DNA from 3 places in the Rossellomorea sp. ABR4_004 genome. Region 3 is predicted to be linked to each of the others. Evidence: riboswitches for the same ligand, from Rfam matches in the RefSeq annotation. Region 3 holds a riboswitch; each other region holds the start of a gene.
The links. Region 3 has a riboswitch for cyclic di-GMP ahead of ACXAF2_RS23385 (EAL domain-containing protein). Riboswitches for the same ligand answer to the same signal wherever they lie in the genome.
Positions count from the first base shown of each region.

Region 1 (7,501 bases), on a different contig from region 3:
TGATCAATGGGTTACGGAATTGTCGGATCAGGATTTGGAATCGTTGTTGGTGTTGGAGTAGTTGCATGTGACCTCTTTCCTTGTGTGGGAAAGAGGTTTTTTGTATGAAATGGGCTGAGCTGGCGTTTAGATAGTCGCTATTGGGGTTATATTTAAGGAGTTAGGTTTGAATCCTTTTTTACAAATATAATTTTATAATTAATTATGTTTAACTAGCATGTTTCTTCTGTTGTCCCACTTTCCACAAAACTACTGACAAAATGTGAACAACTGGATTCTCCGTTCACCTCGGGCGAAGAGCCAATCAATCAAAAAAAACGCCGGTCTCCCATGAGGAAACCGACTCTATAAGAAGACAATAAGGGGAACGACTGCTTACTTGACTCACTGCTATACATGTATATTTCTAATGAGGTATGGAAGGGGCATGTTGCGGTGACCATTGGATTTTGAGACAGCTGCTTATAAGGTTGGTTGGATTGTTCGTATGGAAAGAATTCTGGGTGAGGTTGTTTTACTTATGACGAGGATTTCAAGACTGGATTGGGGTATTCGTACCCTTGCTCAAGGGCAGTCACCCGCTGAGATAAATAGAAATTTTCGACGTTCGCTCTTGCTACTTTTTTGATGAGGTCTTCTGTTAACTTCTCCATTCTGTCAATTCTTTGTTCCAGATCTTGCAGTGTCGCCACAACTCCATCTCCCTTTCAAAAAATATTAAAACGGTAATTCGATAGGCTCTTTCTTGCTTGGCTCGGGGGGTTCTGCGGTTTCCCTCCTGTTGTCCATAAATCGGACATTTTCAGCGACGACTTCGGTTACATACGTACGTTTTCCTTGATCGTTGTCAAAATAACGGGTTTGGATTCGGCCAGTCACGCCAATGACAGATCCTTTCCGGCAGTATTTCTCCGTGTTGTCTGCTGCCCTATTCCATATGGTGCAGAGCACGAAGTCTGTATCAACTTGACCTTGTTGATTCTTATAGTGCCTGTTCACGGCAATCGTTGCGTTTAGTACTGATTTCCCTTCCAATGTTTTTCTTGTTTCAGGATCCTTGGTCAGCCTTCCAACGAGGGTCACTTGGTTGATCAATTGAAATCTTTCCTCCTTTCACTTAAGGTGTTTTCATCTTACAATCTTCTATCGCATCTTGTAAAATCGTGAATTTCCGAAATTCGAGTCTAAAATGGCTTGAATTTCGGAAATTCCCCTAGGGAGATTTCCCGGTTTTCGATTAATATCAGGGTCAAAATCACAAAATTGCTTCTTTCGTCCTTTTTTTCATCAAGAAATTTGTTAGGGAAAACAATTCCTACTATGATATAATTTTATAAAACCTTTAAATGGGAGATGTTCGTTCATGAAAACCTTTAAAGTTATTTCACTGCAAGTAGTGGAGAACGATGAACTGCGTGACTTTGAGATTGTGGACGGTCTGATTATTAATAAAGAGGATGGGCAAAGTACGTGGCTAGTCGAAACGTACTTGTCGAATGAATATATCGAGTTCTTTCAAGAGGCTCAGCAACGCAAGGAAGATTTGGAAATACAAGTCGTGATTTCCAATAAGAGCAATGACCCGGCTGCTTTCATGACTACAATCCGGTGTATTAAAGAGATGGATGAGCATATCAGTATTATGTTTGAAGGGAAATTGAAAAAACAGAGGAATGAATATGCAGAATTACTCCTTGATGACTTGGTGCAAAAAGGGTATTCGGGCGATGAATTAATCCGCGAATTCCGTGAGAAAATGGTATCGAAGCCAAGGATTCCAGCAACGGCAAAACCGAGCGTTTAATTATGTGAAATTAGGTAATATCCGTATGATTCATTATGATATAATTGAACTTAATATTGTGACTTCTTATATGAAGTTCTTAGGTAGGTGTTCTCTGTGATTGGAGAAAGAGTAAAGAAATACAGACAAGAAAAACGCATGTCCATGACAGAACTTGCTGATAAAGCCGGTGTTGCAAAGTCATATTTGAGTTCAATAGAGCGTAACCTTCAACAAAACCCTTCCATTCAATTTCTTGAAAAAGTTTCAGCTGCTTTAGGGATTCCGATGGATGCTCTTTTACACGATCAACCGGAAGATCAAAATATCGATCATGAATGGCTTAAGATTGCAGAAGAAGCCATGGATTCTGGAATTACCAAGGAGCAGTTCAGGGAATTCATTGAGTTTAATAAGTGGAAATTAGGTAATAAATAAAGTCTTGCGAGGGATTCGCAAGACTTTATTTATATTAAATCACTTTGTACTCGGCTTTCACTTCCTGGGACTGGTTTTGAAGAAATTCCCTGATTTCTGATTTAGAAATTCCGGCGTCTAAGGCTTGTTTAATTAGTTCCATCCATTCAAGATCAAGTTCACGATTTGTCAATATAAATACCCTCCCAAAATACATGTATGTATTCCAGGCAATCCAGCCATCATAGTTCTCAAATAACCACACCTTCTTCATCTATTTTCTGTTCATTATATTCAAGATGTTTATGAAGATGATTATGAAGATATGCCTAATTTCCCACCTTAGATCTGTGACTTTGCGTCCTTATTTTTCAATAAGTTTGCCTTTATCTGACTCTTCCCTTCGAACTAATTCGATTATACTAATAAACTGTCCGAGCGTTTGTTGTTTTTTGTCAATTCAGTTAATTTAATTTACACTTTTTTCCTACACATTCAACTATAATCTGACATTTACAAAAATATAACTATGTTTCGATTAATATATCGTGTAAGAGCATGATGAGTTTTGTCGAAAAACTACGAATTCATGCTATTTTTATAGGCCTCTAACTTACTTCTAAGAGGGAGGACTTTCTTATTAATATTTTGGTAATTACTAGAATCATAGAATGGCTGATCGGTTAAGTCAAATTTACAGGTGGGACAAACCCATTCACCCGTTTCAGTACTACTATAGGATGGTCTTGTACATCGTCTGCATATTTTTTTGTACATAAGGTCACCTCTTCATTCAGGTTATATTTCTCTTTTCTTTGATAAACGTTTATTTACATATATTATTGTCAATCCCGCTGTAGTTAATATAAAACCAACCGTTAATAGCAGGTAAAGGTTGGTTGCAGTGTTAGGGAGTTTGGGGCCTTGTGATGCTACAGGTGATTGGGTTTCATTTGTTCCCGGGTTTACCGGGGTCGGTTTAACATTACTGTCTGGTTGCTTTACCGGATCATTCGAATCCTCTGGAGGAGTATTCGTTGTAGTTTCAGATGCTACAATCACAATTTCAAAATATGCTGATGTTTGCTGAAATTCATTCCCTAATTCATATGGCATTTCAACCCTGAAAAATAAACTGTCATTTACACCTTTTTTTAATGGCTTTGGTTTAAACCCATTGAAATTCTTTAATTTATCATCAAAGATTAATATGGACTTATCCCCTTCATACACCTTCAAATCCAATTCGTTAAATAGTTTCCTGTCAGATTGTTTATTGTCAACGCGAATGGAGTAGTTAAAATCTTTCTCCCCGCCATTTTTAACCCTCAATTCCCTCTCAGCCCAATCACCCGGCTTCATGTTTGAAATATTAAATAAGAACTTTTCGTTAGGTATTAATATGATATCTACTTCATTTGCATACGTTTTATGATTCATTATTCCAGAGATAAAAAATAGGATTAATAACATTACGCCGATTCTCTTTTGATTCATTTATTTCATCTCCTAGAATCTTTGATTTGTTCTTTTTTAAGAACACCTTAACTAATTATAAGATCTCACTGATGAAAAGAAAATCTTCAATAATATTGAAATACCCGTCAAACAATGTGGATATCGATACTATCCTCTTTATTCCTTTAAAATTCACTTTATTTCGTACTTTATAAAATATAAATTGTTCTATATAATGAATAAAATGAATTGTGAAGGAGTTATCGACATGGTAGGTGATAAGATTAAAGATCTTCGTGAACAAAAAGGTTTAACCATAAACGAGCTTGCTCACCATTCAAATGTTTCTAAATCATATATAAGTTCTATCGAAAGAGGTATCCAAAAGAATCCTTCCATTAAAATTCTAAAAAAAATAGCTCTTACTTTAGATACTTCTTTAGAAAATATTCTTTCGTCTGATAAGAATAAGGTCTTTTTAGATGAGGAGTGGGTTGAACCACTAGAGAAAGCCATTCACCAGGGCTTAACAAAAGAGGAATTTCACGATTTTCTTTCTTTTTTTCAGTATAAAAGGAGGAAACATCATGAGTAGGAAGGTTTTTCTGATTTTTGGGATTTTCATTTTATTAAGTGGACTATCTTTTATCCTATATTCATTCCTCCAGATGAAACATAACGAAGAAGCAGAAAATGAAGCTCTGGAAATAGCAAAAGCAAGTATTATGGAAAATCCTTCAGTATATAAGGGGTCAGAACCAATTACCTCCTCTCCAATCTCAATCGATTACCATTTTGAGAAAGGCGATGTCATTGGGGTTTTACATATTCCAAGACTGGAAAGGGATGTAGCAATCGTTGAAGGAACAGATGGGGAGGAACTAAAGAAAGGGGTAGGACATTATTCATCAACATCACTACCGGAACAGAAGGATCAAATTTTCTTGGCCGGTCACAGGGATACAGTATTTAGAAACATTGGTGAACTCCAGCATGGAGATATCCTTTCCATCATTATGCCCACCGGAACTTTCTCCTATGAAATTTTTAAAACTTATATTGTAGATGAAAGTGACACGTCGGTTATTCGGACAACTCGTCCTGAGGAAATCCTTACTCTTTCTACTTGCTATCCATTTACACTTATTGGTGATTCGTCCGAACGGTATATTATTGAGGCTATAAGAATTGACTAAAAAGTTAACCTTTGGTGTCAAGATCATATTCCATTTTTATCTTCTAATATCTCAATAAAAATACCCATCTGGAATTACAACTTGCATCGTCTCTACTTTTGGGGAATGTGATTTATAATAAAAACAGAGACAACACTAAGCTGCCTCTGTTTTTTGAAATGATTACTCGTCCTTATTATCCTGATCCTGCATATCCTTATCATCTTCTACAGCGTCTTCTTCAGGTGTGTTATTATCCTTCGCTGCATCTTTGTCGCCCGGCTCATTTTTGTCCTCTGTCTCAGGGAGATTTTCTTCACCCATGTCCCCGTTATCTTCGTTCATGCCATCATCTTCCGGCACTTCTTCTTCCATTGGTGCCTCGTCTTCCGGAGGTGGCTCCTGGTCTGCGTTACATCCTACAAGAAGCATGGCAGCAAGTGCTGATCCACCAAGAATTGATAATAATTTTTTGCTCATGATGTATTACTCCTTTCTAACGTGTATGTTAGTTAATGTAAGACCGTTACTTTGGTCTTTCGTTAGCATTCCCTGAAAATAAATTTACTTGCATTTTGAGTGAAAATTTTTTAGTGAATTTGATTTTGAGCATGCGAAGGGTTGAATCAAAAAAACTGGGCCTGAAGTGATCGAATCACAACAAGCCCAGTTTGTACATTTTTTATTGTTTATCTCCTAAAGCGAACATCATTTCTAATTCGCAGGCTACCTCACCATCAACCGTCGCCACGCCTTTTCCTTTACCGATCGGTCCTTTAAAGCGGATCATTTCGACTTCAAGTCTCAACTGGTCTCCCGGCTTTACCTGACGCTTGAAACGACACTTATCAATACCAGTGAAGAAAGCTAAACGACCTCTGTTATCTTCCACTTTCAGCATGGCAACAGCACCGACCTGAGCAAGGGCTTCTACAATCAACACACCAGGCATTACAGGATAATCAGGGAAATGCCCATTGAAAAACTCCTCATTCGCCGTCACATTCTTAATCCCAACCGCTTTCTTGCCTTCTTCCACCTCAAGGATACGATCCACCAGCAAGAATGGATAACGATGGGGAATAATCTCTTTAATCTCATTAATATCAAGCATTCAAAATTCCTCCTACCAATATGTATGTACACCTTATTGTACAGAAACCGGGCGTGTAATAGCAACAAGAGAGGACACCTGGAGAGGGATGGACCTCGAAAACAGACTTCCTTTGAAAGCTAAATCCCGATATATCAATGTTCTTTGTTCAATATGAGCTCAAAATCGAGGTCCGTCCCTCTACTTTGTCGACGAATTGAAAAGAGGGACGGACCTCGAATACAAAGCTCCGTCCGCAACGAAACCCCGATATACCAGGATTCATTGCCAAAAGCTAACTATTTCGAGGTCCGTCCCTCAAGAATTTCTCTCAAGAAGTTATTTCTTCATCACGATATCAATGATATGCTGCCAGGTTTCTGCTTTGAAGACGTCGGCTGCTTTGCCGTCTCCGATGCCTGCGAAGCCGATGACGGCACCTATTACGAGACTTCCTGCAAGAAGGAGGATGAACAGAAGGATTCTGAGCCAGATTGGCAGCATGCGGACACGTACCCAGCGCGCAGGCTTGGTTTCGTCCTTTTGCTTGGCTTTTTTTTCTGCTTTTATTGACTCTCTTGTCGTTTTTTCTTCTTGTAGTAGCTCTTTTTCACTCATAGCATTTAACTCCTTTTAGCGTATCCCATTTACAAGGCCCATCATTTGATCTGCAAGGGAGATCGAACGGGCTTGAAATTGATATGATCGTTGGACATTCAGCATGTCCGTCATTTCTTTGCTGATATCAACATTCGAGGCCTCTAATGAATTCTGAACCATTGAAATATCAGAGCGTGCTCCTCCAACGACATTCGTTACGACTTCATCTTCCGTAACCCCGAGTTCGTCCAGGTTCTCTGCAAAACCTAACAGATTACCGCCAAACTGCTGTAGAAATTGAGACTTTTCAACCGTGACAATCCCCAGGTTGAATTGCTCTTCTACACCGCCTGCACCAGTAACCGTCAGGATTCCATTATCCCCTAACTGGAAAGAAGACGCATCTTCTGAAAAGGTTATATAGTTATCGTTCTCATCCAGGACCGGCAATCCGCTTCCGTTCACGAGCATCGCTTCCCCATTCCCGGTTGGACTGACAAAGAATGCACCGTCTCTCGTATAGCGAACGGCACTTGAATTGTCATCTTGAGCAAGGACTTTAAAGAACTGCCCCCGACTGGTTAAAGCAAAATCAAGCGTTCGACCCGTTGATTTCAAAGATCCCTGGTTCAGGATCAGTTGAGATTGTGAAAGCTTTGCGCCACTGCCCTCCCTTACTCCAAGAGGGGTAAGTCTGCCTGTTTCAAACTCTTCCACACGCTGATTGTTCACCTGTTGTACAAGTAACTCTGAGAATGTCGCTTCCCGGCGCTTGTATCCATTTGTATCTGCGTTCGACAGGTTATGACCAATCATGTCCATCTGTTTCTGCAATTGACCTAATGTGTTGGTTGCTGTAATCATCGTTCGATTCATGACGTGTTCCCCCCTATTATAAGGTATTGCATGACAAAATTCATTTACAATCTTTAACTATCAGTTGACACGGCCGATTTCGTTGGCTGCTTTTTCCAT
Region 1 is NZ_JBSWVM010000001.1:2,129,252-2,136,752, forward strand. It holds gene ACXAF2_RS10730 (DEAD/DEAH box helicase) at 1-61, shown strand, start outside; gene ACXAF2_RS10735 (hypothetical protein) at 519-692, opposite strand; gene ACXAF2_RS10740 (single-stranded DNA-binding protein) at 718-1,095, opposite strand; gene ACXAF2_RS10745 (YwpF-like family protein) at 1,364-1,804, shown strand; gene ACXAF2_RS10750 (helix-turn-helix domain-containing protein) at 1,901-2,221, shown strand; gene ACXAF2_RS10755 (anti-repressor SinI family protein) at 2,256-2,393, opposite strand; cyclic di-GMP riboswitch class I at 2,427-2,595, opposite strand; gene ACXAF2_RS10760 (LPXTG cell wall anchor domain-containing protein) at 2,999-3,697, opposite strand; gene ACXAF2_RS10765 (helix-turn-helix domain-containing protein) at 3,927-4,253, shown strand; gene ACXAF2_RS10770 (class D sortase) at 4,246-4,854, shown strand; gene ACXAF2_RS10775 (hypothetical protein) at 5,017-5,313, opposite strand; gene fabZ (3-hydroxyacyl-ACP dehydratase FabZ) at 5,516-5,947, opposite strand; gene ACXAF2_RS10785 (DNA-directed RNA polymerase subunit beta) at 6,266-6,544, opposite strand; gene ACXAF2_RS10790 (flagellar hook-basal body protein) at 6,560-7,402, opposite strand; gene ACXAF2_RS10795 (flagellar hook-basal body protein) at 7,463-7,501, opposite strand, start outside.
Region 1: another riboswitch for cyclic di-GMP. It lies ahead of ACXAF2_RS10755 (anti-repressor SinI family protein); the one in region 3 lies ahead of ACXAF2_RS23385 (EAL domain-containing protein).

Region 2 (7,501 bases), on a different contig from region 3:
GATCAGAAGCGCAACGATCGCCAACGCAAAATTTCGTTTATTCATTGTGTTTCCTCCTTACGTTTAAAAGAAAGATGAGATAAGTCATCATGATCAAATACGTCCAGGTGGTGACGGTCAATTCAAATCCACCAATGAAAGCACTTAAAAATAACTGAACTAAAGTAAACATGACCAATAACTGTCCTGCCCAGATATCTGCGCCGGGATCACTGGTTTTTTTAAAGAAAAAGACAAGGATCAATAGATTCAATAGTACTTGAATACCAGCTAGAAGATAGTTGTGATGAAGCATATGAAAGACAGCTTCAAATACAAGAACCGTGACCATCCATGAAATGATGAGAGTAGACGGATGATCTACTTTTTTAACAAATATGTACGTTAGAGCCCCTATCATTCCTAACCAGTACCCAATGATTCCTCCGTGAAAATAGAGGATCGTCAAAGGATGTTCCATAACCGTTTGAAAATCAACCACAATCACACTAAGCTTCCAGAAGAGTAAAAAAGTAAAAATACAATTCGAATACCAGTCGCTCGCCTTTCTATTCCAGAAGTACAGAAGCAAGAAAGTGAGTATGAACGAAGCGATAATAGCTGCCCATGAAGCCGGAAATGTGAAGGAGCCTATCGTATACCATTGTTCAGTCATAGGCATTCCCCTCCCTTCAGATACTTTCTGGCTTATCTATTACTCTTTCTGACGACAATATAGTAAACCGATGGATGCAAGTGACCTACTGTTGTATGGAATCCGGATGAATTGAGTTGTCGATCGAGTTCCTCGGAAGAAATCCGATGATCTAAAGGCGGTCCCATTTCTGATTCTACCTTCTCCCAATCCAGAATCAGCCAAATTCCATTTTCCTTCAGCATATCGTGTAAATCTTGAAATACTTTGATCAAGTCGGGAACTTCGTGTAAAACGAATCCGGATACGATTTTATCCAAAGTACCTTTGTTGAAGCTGAGGTATTCAAGGGATGATTTCTCATAAATGATATTATCTACATTCTCTTCAGTGGCACGGTGTTTCAGATACTCCAGCATTTCCTGTTGCAGATCTACCGCCTGGACCTTTGTTTCAACCATTTTTGCAATTGGAAGGGTCAGGTAGCCATTGCCACAACCTAAATCGGCGACGATATCATCTTTATTGAGTTTGAGAAGTTCGAGTACTTTGTCCACCGGTACGAGCTCTTGACGTTTGGGATCGAGGAGCTTTGAAGCTTTGTGATGTTCATATAAATCTCCGGTCATCGGGATTCCTCCGTTCAGTGATAATACCCTATTATGTATTAGTATCTTAAATTTTATATTTACAAGCAAGTTATTTACTCATAGTGTATCCTATAGAAGAATTATTACAGATAGTCCGGGGGAACTGTGTGTCGAAATTATGAATATTAAAAGGACCCTCCATAACGGGAGAGTCCTTTGTTCCTTCATTCGGGGCTTTTGTATAAGTTTTTTCTATGGTGAACCCCCTTGTTCATTGATATCCGTATTCTCATCGAGAATCCATTATAACGTAATGATTCCGATTTAAACTCTATACTTCACCTTTTTATTTAGTATAAGCATGATCCATGGAAAAGAAGAAGTAGCTTGTATTTATTGCTTCTGATCCTTTCATCGACCGTATGGTGTCTGTATAATCAATCCAGGTAGCATGCTTCAGCTTCTGATCCAATTTCGTATTAATCTCTTTCTCAATGTCCCTCATCCGTTTCATCAACTCTCCAAAGGTCATGTTAAAATGAGAGGCTGCCTGCTGATGAGGAGCATGCTTCACAAGTAATGCCATGTATTCCTCTGAAGTCTCCGACCGGCTCGCCAATTCATCTTCAAGACCGACCACATATTGATAGATGTTCCGTTTTTCCTTTGGCAAGCCTTCAACAATATCCCTTGCGACAATTTCCATTAAGTGTTCGTTCATCATAGTCACCTCGGCATGGGTCTATACCATAACATATTCTTTCTGACAGCCACACATGCACTAATTCATGTTGTATTTTTTCAAGAAGCGTTCTGCACGGCCTCCACGATCTGAGAACTTCTGTCGCCCTGTATAAAAAGGATGCGTGTCTGAACTTACTTCCACTTTTAATAAGGGATAAGTGTTCCCGTCTTCCCACTCAATCGTTTCATTAGAACTTTTAGTAGATCCCGTTAAAAAGGAAAAACCGCTGTTCGTGTCCATAAATACCACCTGTTGATACTCTGGATGAAGTTCTTTTTTCATTCTTATTCCTCCTTATAGTTTCGTGGATTACCAGCTTGATTTCTTGACACCTGGTATTTGCCCTTTATGAGCAAACTCCCTAAAAGCAATACGGGACATTTTAAATTTGCGGAGATACCCCCTCGGTCTCCCTGTCACTTCACACCGACTGTTTAATCGTGTCGGTGAGGAATCCCTCGGCAGCTTTCTTAACGCTTCATAATCACCTTTTTCTTTTAACTCCCTGCGCAAATCTGCATATTTCTGAACAAGCTCCTGACGCTTCTTCTCTTTTACTACCTTTGATTTCTTCGCCAAAGTGATTCACTCCTTTTTCATTAATCGTAATGATTACGTTTTAAAACAACATATCGTTATTAAAACACACTCTATTTCATTTTGCAATGATATTTGCCTAAAACCTATAGAAGAGAACTCCCCGACTTACGCACTAATGAAAACATAGATAAAACCGAATGCCATTTAAGACCGGCATTCGGCTTTTATGTATTCTTATGCTGCTTTCAGTCCTTCTAAAATTAGCATAAAGTATTTAACTGTATCTCCCCTGCGGCGATTGATAATATCAATATCATCCAGAATCCTCTTAACTTCTTCAGCACCCAGACTCTGGATAAGCATTTCACTTATTTCTTCCGCTGAAAGTTCCCCAACATACGTATACTTTAATGCGGTACGGTTTCTCCTGCAAAAACTTCTTAATTCCCTTTTTAATTCAGTCAATTCCAACATCATCATCCTTACTACAGATTCAAATCCTACTATACTGGACGTATAGATTAAAAAACCCCACCAAAATGGCAGGTAAAATGATACTAATAAAACGTCCTAATTAGTATTCATTGTAATCCATTGTTTTCGGTAACCCGGCGATCATTATTTTCTTATAAAAAATAGAAGACCCGTGGTTTTGCGTCCTAATCTTTCAATTAGTTTGCCTTTTCGAAGGACTATACAAATCATTTGTTTTAATATTTAGGTAATATAGTTGTCATTATACTAGAAGAAAAAAGATAAGAAAACAGGCAGGAGAATAATATTCCATTCCATTTCCTTACATTTTAATGTAATGCAGATCAAATATATGATATCCAATAAAAGAAACCCCGCAGATGGCGGGGTTTTCTAATTAAAAGTTAATATATTGACGTGGGTTTACAGCATTTGATTTAGACGCATTCCAAGAACCTGCATGAAGTTCAAAGTGTAAATGCTGTCCGAAAGAATATCCTGTATTACCCATGTAACCGATTCTGTCACCTTTGTTCACTGCTTGTCCCTGGCTTACAGATGAAGAAGACATGTGGGCATAAACGGTTGTGAACGTTTGACCATTGATTGAGTGAGTGATGTAAACGACATTTCCATAGCTTGAGCTATACTGACTTTTGATGACATATCCATCAGCTGCTGCTGAGATCGGAACACTGCCTCTTGCCGCAATATCCGTACCATAGTGGAACCGTTTCTTACCGTTTAATACATCCCAGCCGAAGTTCGTTGTAATCGTTCCAGAAGCTGGAGATGTCCAGGCACCGGCACTTACTGGTGCACTTGGAGCTGTTTCAGCGGGTGTTGAAGAAGAACCGCCACTGCTGCTTGTTGTTGCTTGTTGTTGTGCTGCTGCACGTTCTGCCGCTTCAGCTTCCGCTTGACGCTTACGTTCGATTTCACGCTGGCGTGCAAGTTCAGCTAAACGTGCTTGTTCAGCCTGGATTTCACCTTCAAGTTGGTGTTCCATTTTAGCAAGCTCATCCGATTCTTGTTGAAGGTCTTTTTTCTCAACTTCCAAAGAAGCCTGCTGCGCTTCTAATTGCTTGAATAAATCCGCTTTTTTAGCTTTTTGACTATCAAGATCTTTTTTCAGAGACTCCAGGCTTGCTTTAGTAGATTGTAAATCTGCAAGCTTGCCTTCTACTTCTTCTTGTTTCTTTTCTAATTCTGCCTGATCACGTTTTTGTTCGTCCATGATCTTCTTATCTGCACTTACGATGGTATTAACTGCTGTTACACGGTTGATGAAGTCACCGAAGCTGTCCGCACCAAGTAGTACATCAAGATAATTTGCAGAGCCGCCTTTTTCCTGGATCGCACGGGCACGTTCTTTTAAAAGTTCGTTACGTTCTTCAATCTTTTGCTTTAGAACTTCAATCTCTTCTTTAAGTTTATTGATTTCTGCTGTTGTTTCATCAATCTCTTTTGTTTTCTCAGCAATCTTTGTTTCAGTATCTTTTAATTTTGTACTGATTTCAGCAATTTGTGATTGGATTTCTTGTTGTTTATTGATATTTTGATTAATTTGAGATTTTTTCTCATCAATCTTGCCGTTGATTTCCTCTTTTTTGGAAGAAATGCCTTCTTGTTGCTTTTGTAATTCCTCCACAGAATGGGAATGAGCGTTAGCAGTTGTCCCTAACGTTGGTAGACTTCCGATTGTTAATGCTGCTGCAATTGATAATGATACGAAATACTTCTTGTTCAAGCGGCATGCTCCTTTCAGCTTCTATCAACCTATCAAATTTTACACTTTTAAGAATTTACGTACAGACATAAAGCTTCCCCAAGCCCCGATCAGGCAACCCATTAATAGAATTAATCCGTTTACTTGATAGATAAAGGGGGTAAAATCTAATATCTGAATAAAATGATTTTGTAGTTTTGGTTTAATAAATTCATAAGCATAGTAGTAACCTGTTGTGACAAGAGCGATCGGGATAATAGAACCTAAAATTCCAAGCCATAATCCTTCTAGAATGAATGGCCAGCGTACAAACCAGTTGGTTGCACCCACGAGTTTCATTATCTCGATTTCCCTTCTTCTGGCGACAATGGTGATTTTGATTGTATTTGAGATGAGGAACATGGCGGTAAACAATAGACCGATGATTAACACTAATCCAACGTTTCGACTCATTTCCAGTACATTAAATAATCTTTCTATCTTCGCTTCACCATAAAGTGCTTCGTTCACACCTTCATACTTGCTGACTTCAGCGGCGATTTTCCCAGTATCACGGGGATCTTCCGCTTTTACGATAAATACATCGTATAATGGATTGTCCTGTTCGAATAACCTGAAATCGTCTCCTAAATCCTTTACCAGATTTTGAAGTTCTTCTTCTTTAGAAGAATATTCTACGGATTCCACTCCACTTATTTGGTTGATCTTCTTATCTATCTCTTCTACTTGAGCTTTTTCAGTACCGATCTCAAGTAGTACGCGTACTTCAACGTCTTTCTCAATATCGGTTGCAACCTTGTTCATGTTTAGCATAAGTACCATAAATACACCAACAAGTAGCAAGGTTACAGTAACGGCACTCACGGATGCGAATGTCATCCAGCCATTACGTCCGATGCTTTTGAAGCTTTCTCTTAGATGTCGACCATACGTCCTAGCTTTCATAACCGTAGTCACCTCGCTGTTCGTCACGAACAATTCGGCCATTTTCAATGGCAATTACCCGATGCTTGATGGTATTTACGATTTCCCTGTTATGAGTAGCCATGATCACTGTTGTTCCACGATTGCTGATATCTTCTAAGATGTTCATGATATCCCAGGATGTTTCCGGATCCAGGTTACCCGTAGGCTCGTCGGCAATCACAAGCTTCGGCGTATTCACGATGGATCGTGCGATCGATACACGCTGCTGCTCTCCGCCTGACAATTCATCCGGAAGCATTCTTGCTTTATGCTTTAACCCTACCAGATCCAGTACTTCCATGACTCTTTTCTTTATTTGCTTTGGATGTTCTTCTATTACCTCAAGTGCGAAGGCAATGTTCTCATAGATTGTAAGAGTTGGTAACAGCTTAAAATCCTGGAACACGACTCCAACGTTTCTTCGTAAGTATGGAACTCTACTATTTTTTAGTTTTGCGAGATTAATACCGTTTACGATGATATCACCTTTAGAAGGCTTTTCTTCGCGGTACATCATCTTGATGAAAGTAGATTTCCCGGCGCCACTTGGACCGACAACATACACAAACTCACCTTGCTTAATGTGGACGTTTAAGCCATTCGCAGCCATGACACCGTTGCTATACTGCTTATACACGTCTTTCATTTCTATCATTTTAAAATCACCTAATTTGTATTATGTAGTTACCCTCTTGGCTGTTATCGACATATGTACATGGTTGGAACACTTCGACGTCTTTACCATAATTAGACAAGAAATGACGAAAAACCTCGAATTGCTCTCCCGAAAATTATTATAACATCACTTTGTACGTTGTTAAGGAAAAAAAATATTACATTTACGTTTCAAAGATTGAAATAATGTGTATATTTTACCTTTTTTACTGTCGATAATACCTATTTACCGTTACAAACGTAGGTATTTTTATCTATGAACTGGTACTATAAGCAAGTAAGAAAGTTTGATGATAAGAAGAGGGTAAACCTTAAGATGATGCTAATCTCAGTAAGTTACTAGGTTATAATTATTTGAGGTTCAATTGTTGATTTTTTGATATATTAATTAGATGAGCTTTTGTAACATTTATTTAAAGAAGGGTTAGGAAAAGCTTGTGGATAAAACAAAAAAGAAGAATCCCCTGTTCAGGACTCTTCTTCCACACTTACTTCTTATTCGCCAACCACTCTGCCACTGCTTCTGCTTCTTCACCTTCGATGAGTCCTGCAGGCATCTGACCTTTACCATTTTGAATGACTTCCAGGATTTGATCTTTGTTTAATTCAGCACCTATTTTATTAAGGGCTGGCCCCATACCACCTTCAAGGTTTCCACCATGGCAGCTGGTGCATTTATTGTTTACGATTTTTTCAGGGTCTACTCCACCGGAGCTTGTTTCTGTACTTTCTTCGCCACCACCACCGCAGGCTGCAAGTACCAATGAAGCGCCAAAAACAATACCAAGTAGCTTTTTCTTCATTATTATCCCCCTAGGAAAACTTTTTAAGAGGTACGGGATGTATCAAGGTCCGTCCCTCTATTACTTAATTATACCAAGGTTAAACCCGTTTGAAACCTTCACCTAACACCTCTGAAGCGTCCATTGTGACGACGAAAGCAGAGGGGTCAATGGTTTTGACCAGTTGTTTCAGTTTTGTGAATTCTGTTTGATCGACCACACACATAAGGATCGGGCGCTCATCGTCCGTATAACCACCGTATGCAGATAGTTTTGTCACACCACGATCAATTTTATTCAGGATTCCTTCACGAACTTCTTCCTGTCTGTTTGTAATGATCAGTGCCATTTTTGAACGGCTGATGC
Region 2 is NZ_JBSWVM010000001.1:1,781,339-1,788,839, forward strand. It holds gene ACXAF2_RS09170 (redoxin domain-containing protein) at 1-45, opposite strand, end outside; gene ACXAF2_RS09175 (hypothetical protein) at 38-655, opposite strand; gene ACXAF2_RS09180 (class I SAM-dependent methyltransferase) at 688-1,263, opposite strand; gene ACXAF2_RS09185 (hypothetical protein) at 1,571-1,945, opposite strand; gene ACXAF2_RS09190 (type B 50S ribosomal protein L31) at 2,006-2,251, opposite strand; gene rpsN (30S ribosomal protein S14) at 2,279-2,548, opposite strand; gene ACXAF2_RS09200 (hypothetical protein) at 2,744-2,980, opposite strand; cyclic di-GMP riboswitch class I at 3,109-3,200, opposite strand; gene ACXAF2_RS09205 (murein hydrolase activator EnvC family protein) at 3,381-4,733, opposite strand; gene ftsX (permease-like cell division protein FtsX) at 4,773-5,657, opposite strand; gene ftsE (cell division ATP-binding protein FtsE) at 5,647-6,333, opposite strand; gene cccB (cytochrome c551) at 6,842-7,156, opposite strand; gene ACXAF2_RS09225 (YitT family protein) at 7,236-7,501, opposite strand, start outside.
Region 2: another riboswitch for cyclic di-GMP. It lies ahead of ACXAF2_RS09200 (hypothetical protein); the one in region 3 lies ahead of ACXAF2_RS23385 (EAL domain-containing protein).

Region 3 (7,501 bases):
ATTTTGTCCGTTACCCCGATGCGTTCCCCTGACTGACTTTCTTTAGCGAATAACGATGTATTGTCATTCAGGATGACGTATAGGGTTCCAAGTGCAAGCAGTGCAATGATCACGGCAAAAGCATTTTTCATTAAAAATCCCTCACTTTGGTTTGTTTTTCCATTTTATAGTTTTATTTTAATGCAGCTGCCGGTTCATCACAATGAGCCATGGGATTATTTTTGAATCAGACCAGAGGCCGAGTACGTGTGGGGTTTAATAGAAAAAAACCGGTCTTTGTAGACCGGTTCGAATCATTATTTCGCAATAAACATCTGAGTCCAATATATTCCCTGGCTGGGATCCTTCGCCGTTCCCACGCCAATATGAGTGACTTGTTTGTTTAAAATGTTTTTGCGGTGTCCGGGACTGTTCATCCAGGCGTTAACGACAGATTCAGGAGTTTTTTGTCCAACGGCAATGTTCTCTGCTGCCGTGGAGTAATCCACGCCGAAGTTCTCCATCATTTCAAAAGGAGATCCGTACGTTGGAGACGTATGAGAGAAATAGTCCTTTTCCTTCATGTCCTCTGATTTCATCTCTGCCACATTCGCTAACTCTCCATCCATCTTCAAGGCACCAAGTCCATTCTTCTTACGTTCCTGGTTGGTTAAATCAACTACTTGCTTTACAAAACCACTAGCATCGGATGCCTGTGCATCCTGTTTGGGCTGACCCTCTGCTGGTGGTTCCGGTTGTGCCGTATTCGGTTCTTGTGCAGGCTGATCCGGCTGACGGGCTTCTCCATTACCTGGGGCATTTTCCCCTGGATCTAAGTGGGTGAATTCACGTAAGTCCCCATTTGGATCTATCGGAGCCATGAATCGATGAAGGGGAGTTTGGTTTCCTTGCATTCCATCCATCCGATCTCTGCCATCGTTATCATAAGTAACTGGATCGTAATTCACATTTTGTGTATCCATGAGGTTATCGTTTGCATCGTTATTGTTACAGGCAGTCATCAGCATAAACGGGATGACGGCGGAGACTGTTATCGAAAGAAAGCGTTTTTTCATGTATGATCCTCCAATATTGTTGATTACCTTTTATATCAGGCATTAACAGTCTTTAATATGTACTTCTGCCGTTACTTTTATCCTGTTAAAAATAGGGTTTGCTTCTGTGATTCAAAAGGGGTTTTGAGCTCCTGACCCGAATAGTTACTAATAAGTAAGAAGGAGGTTTTCATTAATGGAACGGAAACGATTACGGGAAATGGGAGGAAGTATCGGCTCCTATACATGTGGGATACATAACAGCATTACCGATATTGAGGGAGTGAAGGTCGGACATAAAACCCTTCACTATGAGCATGACAATACCGTGGTACGTACGGGTGTAACGGCGATTTTACCTCATGGGGGCAATCTGTTCCGCGAGAAAGTAAGCGCGGGCTGCTATGTGATCAATGGCTTTGGAAAAACAGTCGGGACGATTCAAATGGAGGAGCTTGGTGTCCTTGAAAGTCCCATTCTCTTAACGAATACTCTGTCCGTTGGGGATGTGTTAAAAGGGACGGTTCAATATATGCTGGACGAAACACCTGAAATCGGAGACACAACCGGGACAGTAAATGTCGTTGTGGGAGAATGCAATGATGGGTTCTTGAATGATATCCGCGGTCTTCATGTAAAGCCTGAAGATGCCCGGGAAGCCATTATTCAGGCACAATCCGGACCAGTTGAAGAAGGCTGTGTAGGAGCGGGAACGGGAATGCTTTGTTTAGGGTATAAAGGTGGTATTGGGACGAGTTCAAGGGAGTATGCCTTTGGAGATGAGAAGTATACGGTGGGAGCCCTCGTATTAACGAATTTCGGTCAGAGGAAAGATCTAAGGCTTCCCACTCTTGACTCCGGGGAGGATGAACATACACCGGATGGGTCAATCATGATCATCCTGGCGACGGATGCACCTCTAAATGAAAGGCAGCTTAAACGATTGGCGAAACGAGCTTCTTTCGGCCTTTCAAGAACGGGCTCATATGCAGCCCATGGGAGTGGTGATGTTGTTCTGGCATTTTCTACTGCACACCGCATCCCACATCAGCCTTCCAATGAAAACACGATTCACTACAGTTTCATTAAAGAAGACGGACCGATCATCTCTACACTATTTGAAATGACAGTCGATAGCGTAGAAGAAGCCATATGGAACTCTCTCTGTAAAGCGGAAACCACAACGGGCAGGAATGGACGGAAAATCGAAGCGATACCACTAGAGGTGCTAAGGGCTGGACTGTTGAAATAAGATAAAAATCTTTATACGTTACCTATTTTCTTTTATTTAACGATTAATTTAATAGGGTATACCATATATGTACGAATTATTTGGTTGAAGGAAGTGAAAGTCATGAATTATACCCCAATGCCTCTTTCGTTTTACCGACAGCCCACTTTGGCACTTGCAAAGTCTTTGTTGGGCTGTGTGTTAGCGAAAGAGACGGAGGAGGGCACAGCTTCAGGATATATTGTGGAAACGGAAGCGTATTTAGGACCAGCGGATCGGGCGGCACACAGCTATGGAAATAGACGGACGAAGCGGACGGAAGTCATGTTTCATGAAGCCGGCAGTATCTATACATATGTTATGCATACTCACTGCCTGGTCAATGTAGTGAGCGGGGAAAAAGAAAAACCCGAAGCGATTCTCATTAGAGCGGTCGAACCCCTTGAGGGCTTGGAGCTGATGGAAAGAAGACGATCGGGTCAGGTGAAAAAGAATTGGACAAATGGGCCGGGAAAGCTGACAAAAGCGTTAGGCATAACCATGGAGGATTACGGGGGAAGCTTCCTGGAAACCCCTCTCATTATTTCAAAGGGATACCGGCCTGAAGACATTGTGGAAGGAAAACGAATCGGGATTGATAACACGGGAGAAGCAAGGGATTATCCGTGGAGGTTCTGGGTAAAGGACAATCCTTATGTATCAAGATAATTATTTTTGGGAATTTTCTAATAATCAATTAAAAAATAACCCATAAGTACTAGGTTTGTGGTATATTTTTCTTATAAGATAAAATCATATACTGACAATTCGAATGGGAGCTTTGAACCTAAATGATAGATGGGCGCTTACACTTAGGGGAGCTAGTAGCGCAACCGGCCACATACGAACGTAGGAATACGTTTTTGTGTGGTCTTTTTTATAAACTATAGAGAGTATAGGGGTCCTATGAACATCTTTACTATTTTTCAAAACGACTATATTTATCATGATTTTCAGCCCTTATATAAAATGGGCGAGCATCAAACCCTCTATGCATATGAGGGCCTGTTACGAAACAAGTATAACGAAAATCCCGAAAATGTTTTTCAGTCTGCCATGAAAGCGAATATCTTATATAAGCTTGATACATTATCCATTTCAAAAGCTCTTGAAAGCTTTTCAGAGAATGGACTGAAGAACTGTAAGTTATTTCTTAATATTTATATCACGACGATTCTTCATCCAAGCTTTCATACCTATTTTTATGACCTCATGAAGCAGCATCCCGCCATATTGGGGCGTCTAGTGCTGGAGATAAATGAGTCGAGTGCTGAAGAACTCTGGCAGAATCCATTACTGAAAGAGTCACTCAAAGAACTTAAGCAATATGGAGTTTGGTATGCAATTGATGACTTTGGACAGGGGACATCCTCCATCAAGAAATCCATTGAATATGAACCTGAAATCATTAAACTGGATCGCTATTTTGCTTTGAATCTGGCACAAGATGATAAGAAACAACGATTCCTTTCCTTTTTTAATCAATTCTACGGTAAGGATACGTTAATTGTGTTAGAAGGCATTGAAACCAAACAGGATATGCAAGTGGCAAAGGACATTGGGATTACAATAGGACAAGGCTTTTACTTGGGAAAGCCGAGTCGATTATTAGCGTAAATGAGAAGGTGACTCTGGAGGGTTGGAGTCACCTTTTTCGTATATATCTGCCGTCGTGTTATCTGAATTAAAATAAAATTGAAAATATTTAACATATCCATTAAACTGAGGAAAAAGAGAAAAAAGGGGATCAGGGTATGAGGATTCTAACATTTCCGCTGAAATTTATGTTCTATTATATTCTCGGATTGATCGGTATTTTAGCGGTGAGTATTGCTCCTGAAGTATTTAGGGAGAGGGGCCTGTATAATTTTGTCGGATTCTTTGAAGAGTTTGTTAAGTTTGTTTTTGTATTTATGGACGGTGAAAATTGGAGTTATTCATATAAAGGAATCACCGTCGATTTTTTGGACATGCTTTGGGGGCCTTATCTGTATTCTTTACAGATTATCGGGGGAGCATTGGGTTTAGGTCTGGGAACAGCATTCGTCCTTACCATCTTCACAGTGTTTTTGCCCCGATGGGTTACGTCTTTTCTAAAGAAAGTATTAAACCTCTTTGAAACTGTGCCTGACTTAATGTTTGCGTTTATGCTTCAGCTTTTGATTGTATATATCTTTAAACATTTTGGCTTTGAACTAATGAGTTTTACTGAGTTAGGGGAAGAAAAGATCTTTCTTGCTCCTATCATCACACTGTCGATTATACCCATGATCTCTTTCTTTCGTATTCTCCTTTTTATTACGGAAGAAGAAATGCTAAAGCCACATGTAGAGTTTGCCCAAAGTAAAGGAATGTCAAAAGGGAGGATCCTTTTTGCTCACATACTGAAAAATATTTCTCCCAGCTTGTTTTATCATGGAAAGCTGATCATATGGGGAATGCTATCTAGTTTATTCATCATCGAAACGATTTTCAATATGAGAGGAATAACGTATTACATCGTACAAGATTTCAGACCTATGGTCATAGCCATCTCACTGATTATGATTTACACACCTTTTTTCGTTGTGTATCAAGGCGTGTATCTATGGATTAATCGTGAGGGAAGCGTGGATCATACCAAATATAAAAGGGATAAAACGAAGTGGAATGAATGGAAGATCTGGGGCTGGCTATCAACTATTAGACGGCTTTGGTGGCAGCATATGCATAATGGGAAGTTTGCTATCGGGTTTAGTGTCATCTTCCTCCTGATTGCTGTCAGTTTCCTTTATCCAATGGTGAAAGAAGACCCGATTAATCAGATTCAGTTTATGAAAAACGATGAGGGACGTATCATCAGTGCCCCTCCACATAAGCCATTTGGAGAGATGGTACTGGGGTCGGATTTCTTCGGGTATAGCATCCTCGACCAACTGATTGTCGGGGCAAAGTATACCCTCCTCTTTGCGCTGGTTGTCGCATCTCTAAGGGTGATAGGTGGATTCTATCTTGGCATAGCCTATCATTTTCATCTGAAAGAAACTAGGAAGAATTGGCTTGATCGGATGGTGGATTCCATTCATTTCTTGCCTCTAAGTCTCATTGCGTATCTTCTATTAAGACCTGTACTTTGGGGATTACCCGTTTTAGGATGGGATCACTCCATCTTTGAAAGACTTGTTTTTGAAGCTGTCGTCTTGACGATTCTTGTGCTGCCGTTAACGACGGTTTTAATAGGGAATGAACTGAAGTTACTAGGTAAACAGGATTTTGTTCTGTCGGCGAAGCTCTTAGGGGGAAGTAATCGTCACTTGCTGTGGACGCATCTATTCCCTCATTTGGCACCAAGATTATTCATTATATGGGGGCAGCAATTTATCCAAACTCTTCTCATTCTTGTCCATCTGGGATTATTTCATTTGTTCTTGGGCGGAACGATCATCACAGGAGGCCTGGTACCCGATCCTCCGAAATCAGGAACATTTGAATGGTCCGGTCTGATCAGTTCCACTAAAGATTCCCTAATGACCGGAAAGTACTGGATTGTCATTGCTCCGTTAGCAGCCTTTATGATTGCCATCATCGCCATGCAGTTGATTGTGCAAGGTGTGAAGGAAATTCAGCAAACAAAGGTAGGGGTACTGGTGAACAACACTCCAATTAAGAATAAACATAAGCTGGTCAAGGAGAAAACCTACCGCCCAGTGACGGAAGATTTTCATTTGGTTCGACAACAATCCTTTAAGGGATAGAGGGGGAGATTGAGAGTGAGTAGAAAGAGTCCTAAATTGCCACTAACCGACGAGGAAAGATCGACACTTCGTAAAGAGAAGATCAGACTGGGAGACATTTTCGAACTGTCTCCCGATGTGTTAAGTAAAAAACTAAACATCTCTATGACAAGAGCACGGTACTTAGTCGGCATGTCCATTTTCCAACGGATTCCGTCGATCGGACCGAATATGGCGCATAATGTAGTCGAAGACCTTGGTTTTCATTCCTATGAAGACATAAAGGATGAAAAAGGAGAAGAGCTCATTATAGACTTAGAAAAGAAGTACGGCGTCTGGATGGACCCATGCGTGGAAGACTCCCTCAGGTGCGTCGTTCACCACGCAAACAACCCGGCATCCACCAAAAACTGGTGGGACTTCACCAGTCAAAGAAAAAACTACCGTCAAACCCACGGCTACCCCAGCCGACCGCCCGACCATAGGCTGGGATGAGGGACGGACCTCATAAACCAAAAAGGCAGGAAGTGAGAATCAACTTCCTGTCTTTATTTATATACGTTCCCTTCAGGGACGGACCTCTTTCGTATATCCTCCTCAAAATGGACATGATAAAGGAAAAGGAGTGATCAGAGATGAGAATCGTGTTCATCTGTTTACTAATGACTTTCTCTTTTCATGCTTCCGTTTCAGCCCGAAACATCCTGCCCCTTCCAGCTCATCATAATGAACTCGCAATCGTTATAGATGATTTAGGAAACGAGATGAAGGGAACAGAAGAAATCCTGAAATTACCCGTCACCTTGACGATTGCAGTGATGCCCTTTCTGCCAACAACAAGGCAAGATGCAGAGAAGGCACATGGGCTGGGCCATGAGGTCATCGTCCATCTACCCATGGAACCGATGTCCGGGAAAGCAAGTTGGCTTGGACCAGGAGCAATCACCACGTCGCTTTCAGATGACGAAATCCGGAAAAGAGTAGAAAAGGCGATTGAAGAGGTTCCCCATGCAGTAGGTGTCAATCACCATATGGGTTCAAAAGCAACAGCCGATGAACGGGTCATGAGGGTCGTTCTAGAGGTATGCAAGGACAAGGGATTGTTTTATTTGGATAGTAAAACAACTGGAAAGAGCGTCATTCCCAAGCTTGCGAAAGAATTGGATGTTCCCTATCTTGAAAATGAATTATTTTTTGATGATGTCTATACCATCCAGCATATCGGAAAGCAGGCCAAGCTTCTGTCTAAAGAATTAGACCGTGACACTTCCACCATTGCCATAGGTCATGTCGGGGTCACAGGAATCAAGGTGGCAACCATGCTTGAAGAGTTTCTTCCTCTTTATGAGAAAAAAGCATCCATTGTCCCACTGTCAGATTTAATACCTGAATATCATTTGATTGATGAGAGCATGCCTTGATGGTGTGCTCTTTCTTTGTAAATCTTCTGTTAAACCAATGCTTATTTTTTTGATAATAGAAGA
Region 3 is NZ_JBSWVM010000012.1:13,329-20,829, forward strand. It holds gene liaG (LiaG family protein) at 1-131, opposite strand, end outside; gene ACXAF2_RS23370 (CAP domain-containing protein) at 297-1,055, opposite strand; gene ACXAF2_RS23375 (DmpA family aminopeptidase) at 1,231-2,286, shown strand; gene ACXAF2_RS23380 (DNA-3-methyladenine glycosylase) at 2,389-2,973, shown strand; cyclic di-GMP riboswitch class II at 3,072-3,152, shown strand; gene ACXAF2_RS23385 (EAL domain-containing protein) at 3,211-3,921, shown strand; gene ACXAF2_RS23390 (ABC transporter permease subunit) at 4,059-6,038, shown strand; gene ACXAF2_RS23395 (helix-hairpin-helix domain-containing protein) at 6,054-6,512, shown strand; gene ACXAF2_RS23400 (divergent polysaccharide deacetylase family protein) at 6,653-7,438, shown strand.